Regions from separate parts of the Kocuria sp. LHG3120 genome, predicted to be linked through region 2. Evidence: predicted binding sites of a transcription regulator. Region 2 holds the regulator's gene; the other holds the start of a gene.
What was found. The regulator LexA, encoded in region 2, represses DNA repair genes until DNA is damaged. The targets are predictions, from matches to a motif close to TCGAACANNTGTTCGA.
Positions count from the first base shown of each region.

Region 1: ACP7CD_RS06580 (DNA polymerase III subunit alpha) is a predicted target of LexA. The motif match lies at 1,519-1,534, and genes of this name have one in related genera.

Region 1 is NZ_JAFCWG010000002.1:559,988-562,376, forward strand. Features, by position in the region: gene ACP7CD_RS06580 (DNA polymerase III subunit alpha) at 1-1,510, opposite strand, end outside; gene ACP7CD_RS06585 (LysR family transcriptional regulator) at 1,791-2,389, shown strand, end outside.
Region 2 is NZ_JAFCWG010000012.1:35,302-37,690, forward strand. Features, by position in the region: gene ACP7CD_RS17805 (histidinol-phosphate transaminase) at 1-4, opposite strand, end outside; gene ACP7CD_RS17810 (LysM peptidoglycan-binding domain-containing protein) at 81-509, opposite strand; gene lexA (transcriptional repressor LexA) at 854-1,633, shown strand; gene ACP7CD_RS17820 (ATP-dependent DNA helicase) at 1,783-2,389, opposite strand, start outside.

The sequences.
Region 1 (2,389 bases), on a different contig from region 2:
ACAGCTGCTTGGCCGCGCCGTCCACGGTCTCGGGGTCGATGCCGAGCGCCAGCCCGGCGTCCCGGACGGCACCGCGGGCCCGGTAGGCGTTCTGCATGCTCATGAGGCTCACCCGTTCGGGGCCGAAGCGCTCGAAGATCCGCCGGTAGACGCGGTGGCGCTCGGCCGACTCGACATCGATGTCGATGTCCGGGAGGGTCGAGCGGTCGTTGGAGAGGAAGCGCTCGAAGAGCAGCTCGTGCTCGAGCGGGTCCACCTGGGAGACGTCGAGCAGATAGTTGACGAGCGAGGACACCCCCGAGCCGCGGGCGGCGTGGCGGACCCCCATCTGCCCGATCATCGCCGAGACCTCGGCCACGGTGAGGAAGTAGGAGGCGAAGCCGAGGTCCTCGATCACCCCCAGCTCCTGCTCCAGCCGGTCCCGCACGGCCCGTGTCATGCGGCGGCCCGGGTAGCGGCGGCCCAGCCCCGTCTCGCACCGGGCCCGCAGCTCTGCGGGCGCCGGCCGGTCCAGGCCCAGCACGGAGGCCTCGGGCACCACCGGCCGCCCCCAGCCGCAGTCGGCGACCGGGTCCAGCCGGCACCGGTCGGCCACCCGCTGGGTGCCCGCCAGCAGGGCCGCGGCCCCGGCCGCGCCGAGGTCCGCGGCCCGGGCGATCTCCGCGGCGAGCGCGCGCATCTGCCGGGCGGACTTGAGCCAGCCCTGGCCGTTGGGCTGCAGCGGCTCCGGCGCCGTCGTCCGTCGGGACGTCCCGGTCCGCCCGGTGGCCCTGCCGCCGGGGGCGTGGCCGGTGCGCGCCCCGAGGGTCTCGAGCGGGGTGAGGGCGCGGGCGGCGTCGAGGACGTCGGCGGTGGCGGCCTCGGCGGGCGTGGCGTAGCGCACCGCGTTGGTCAGTACGGGGGTCAGCCCCGCCTCGAGGGCGGCGCGCAGCATCCGGGCCGCGTGGGAGGTGCTGCACGCCGTGCCGGGGGCGGCGAGGTGCGAGACCACCTCCACGGCGAGCGCCGGTGCGGGGAGCAGGGTCCGCCACCGGGCCAGGGCGGCGCGCCCGGTGCGGTAGCGGCGGGCCGCGAGCTCCTGCCCGACGTCGGAGGAGGGCCCGAGCAGGACGGTCAGGACCGGCTCCCCGTGCCGGGGCGAGTGTGCGGCGGCCGCGATCTCGGCGGCGGTCACCCCGGGCGGGCCCGCTGCGGCGTGGGCGGTGGAGACGAGCCGGCACAGGGCGGCGTAGCCCGCACCGGCGGTGCCGCCGGCCGCCAGGACCACCACGCGGCCGAGGGCGCGCTCGCGGCCGGGGTCCAGCAGGGCGAGGTCGGCCCCCAGGACCGGGTCGATGCCGTGCTCCCGGCACGCGCCCAGGTGCTTGATCGCGCCGTAGAGCCCGTCCCGGTCGGTGCAGGCGAGCGCGTCCGCGCCGTCCGCCGCGGCGGCGGCCGCCAGGACGGCAGGTCGGCTGACCCCGAAGTGGGCGCTGAAGGCGGTGGCGACGTGCAGGTGCGGAAAGCTCACGCCCCCATTCGAATACGTGTTCGAATCTTAAGTCAATTGCAAACCGCCGGGGCCGCGAGAACTCCGGCTCCTGGGCGTCCGTGGCGGCGCACGCCGGCCCAGGAGGACGCCGGACCCGGGCGGGACACGATCCGCCCACGGCCCGCAGGGGCGCCGCGCACGGGGACGCCCTCGTTCCGGGACGGGGGATGCCGCACTTCTGTGGCATGTTGTTTCCTGCACCCACGGGCAGGACCGAGGGGCCCGCACCCCCGCCGCACGGACGCAGGAGGAGACGACGATGGACGTCCGGCAGCTCATGTACTTCCTGGCCGTGGTGGACCACGGCGGCTTCACCCGCGCCGCGGAGCAGCTGCTCATCGCCCAGCCCTCCCTGTCCCAGACGATCAAGGGCCTCGAGCGGGAACTGGGGGTGCCGCTGTTCCACCGGATCGGGCGGCGGGTGGTGCTCAGCGAGGCCGGCGAGGAGCTGGTGGGCCCGGCCCGGGTGGTGGTCCGGGACCTGGAGGCCGCCCGGTCCGCCGTCGACGACCTGCGCGGGGTGCGCAGCGGCCGCCTGGACGTGGTCGCCATGCCCTCCCCCGGCGTCGAACCGCTCACGTCGATGATCGCCGCCTACGCGCGGGCCCACCCGGCCGTGACGGTCAGCGTGGACGCGGCCTTCACCCCCGAGGAGGTGGCCGACGCGGTGCGCACCGGCCGCGCCGAGATCGGCGTCCTGGGCTCGGAGCACCCGTTCCGCTCCGCCGAGGTCGAGGTGATGCACCTGGAGCAGCAGCCCCTGGTGCTGATCGTGGCACCGCAGGCGGACACCTTCGGTGACGGGCACGCCATCCGCCGGGAGGACCTGGCCGGGCACCGGGTGGTCGTCTCCCAGCA
Region 2 (2,389 bases):
TCACCCGGACAGTTTAGTGCTCCGCCCGGGGCGTACAGATCGGGGTGTACAGATCGGGGCGTGCTGATCGGGCGGGCGGCTCAGGCGGCCGGGACCTCGAGGAGCTGGCCGGCCACGAGCACGGAGCTGTCCAGGTCGTTGAGCTCCACGATCTCGTCCATGACCTCCCGCGGGTCCCGGTCCGGGTCGGCCACCACGGCGAGCTCCCACAGGCTCTGCCCGGGGAACACGGTGGTCTGCTCGGTCCCGGAGCCCGGGGCGGGCGCGCTCGTGGCCGTGGCCGTCGAGGGAACGAGGAAGATCACGGCGAGCACCACCAGGGCGGCGGAGCCGGCCAGGACGGGCAACCCCAGGAACACCAGGCGGCCGCGGCGGGTCAGGGTCAGCGGGGTGCGGGACGCGGAGCGGGCGGGACGGGCCCGCCGGAGCGCACGGCCGAGCCCCCGGGCGGATCCTGCGGACTCGCGGCGGCGGGCGACGACGGGGGTGAGGGTGGCACTGGCACTCATGACATGAACTCCTTGACGTTCCCGCACGGAGCGGGCGATCTCGAACACCGGTCCGGTCGACGACCCTCGCGGGCCTCCATTCGATCGAACATACTTTCGAATACCGATGACCCATGTCTAGCACGTGTCTGCGAATGCTGTCGACAGCGGGTCGTACATATGTTTGAACACACACGGCGTGTCGCCTAGGCTGAGGACAGGTTCGAGCCCCCGGCCGGCGCGCGCTGCGGACCCTCTGCGCCTGCCGACCGGGACCCATCGAACCACCCGGGTCCGACATCGGAACCGGGACCGCGCAGACCGGCTGCGGCACCTGCAGCCGGACGGGAAAGGACGACGCTCCCATGGCCCAGCCCCCCACCCCCGAGGAGCCCCGCGCCCGGGGCGCCCGCCCCGGGGCACGCTCGCGCAGCCGCGGGCTCACCGTGCGCCAGCGCACCATCCTCGAGGCCATCCAGCGCTCCATCGCCGAGCACGGCTATCCGCCGTCCATGCGGGAGATCGGGGACCTCGTGGGCCTGGCCTCGCTCTCCAGCGTCACCCACCAGCTCGCCCAGCTCGAGAAGCTGGGCTATCTGCGCCGCGACCCCAAGCGCCCGCGGGCCATGGAGGTGCTCACTCCCCTGCAGCTGCGCGGGACCGCCGGGGCGGAGTCCGCCGAGCCGTCGCAGGAGGCCCCGGTGGCACCGGCGGGCCGGACCGCTCGTCCGGCCGCCCAGAACGCCGTGGCCGAGCTGTCCACCTCGGCGGACGTGACGATGGTCCCCCTGGTGGGCCACATCGCCGCCGGCGGGCCGATCACGGCCGAGCAGTCCGTGGAGGACGTCCTCGCGCTGCCCCGCCAGCTGGTCGGGCACGGCGAGCTGTTCATGCTGCGCGTCAAGGGCGACTCGATGATCGACGCCGCGATCTGCGACGGCGACTGGGTGGTGGTGCGCCGGCAGAGCGCCGCCGACAACGGGGACATCGTGGCCGCCCTGCTCGACGACGAGGCCACGGTCAAGACCTTCCGCCAGCGGGACGGCCACACCTGGCTGCTGCCGCAGAACACGCGCTACGAGCCGATCCTCGGCGACCACGCCACCGTGATGGGCAAGGTCGTCTCGGTGCTGCGCAGCCTCTGAGCCGCCGCACGCCCAGGCACCCGGGCCCTCCGCCGCCGGGGGGGGCCCGTTGCCGTCCGGGCCGGCCGCCGTCCGGACACCTCCTGCTGTCCGCATCCCGTGCGGGCCCGGCGCGGTCCGGGGAGACCCCGGGCGTCCGCCGGACGTGCTCAGCCCACGGAGAGCCGCTGCAGGGCGCCGAGCACCACCTGGCGGTCCGTGGTGGTCCACAGCGGCGGCAGGGACCCGCGGAGGAAGCCGCCGTAGCGGGCGGTCGCGATCCGGGAGTCCAGGATCGCCACGACGCCCCGGTCCCCGCCCGCGCGGATGAGCCGCCCGGCCCCCTGGGCGAGCCGCACGGCCGCGTGCGTCGCGGACACGGACATGAACCCGTTGCCGCCGGCCCGTTCCGCGGCGCGGCTGCGGGCGCTCGCCAGCGGGTCGTCCGGGCGCGGGAAGGGGATCCGGTCGATCATCACGAGCCGGCACGAGGCCCCCGGGACGTCGACGCCCTGCCACAGGCTCATCGTGCCGAACAGGCTCGTGGACGGGTCGTCGGTGAACTCCTGGACGAGTCCCGCGAGCGAGGACTCCCCCTGGCACAGGATCGGCAGGTCGGTGCGCCCGCGGAGCGCCTCGGCCGCCTCCTCCGCCGCCCGGCGGGAGGAGAAGAGCCCGAGGGCCCCGCCCCTGGAGGCCTCCATCAGGGCCAGCATCTCGTCCAGCTGGGCCTCCGTGAGCCGGCGGCCGGGCTTCTCCAGGTGCTTGGCGAGGTAG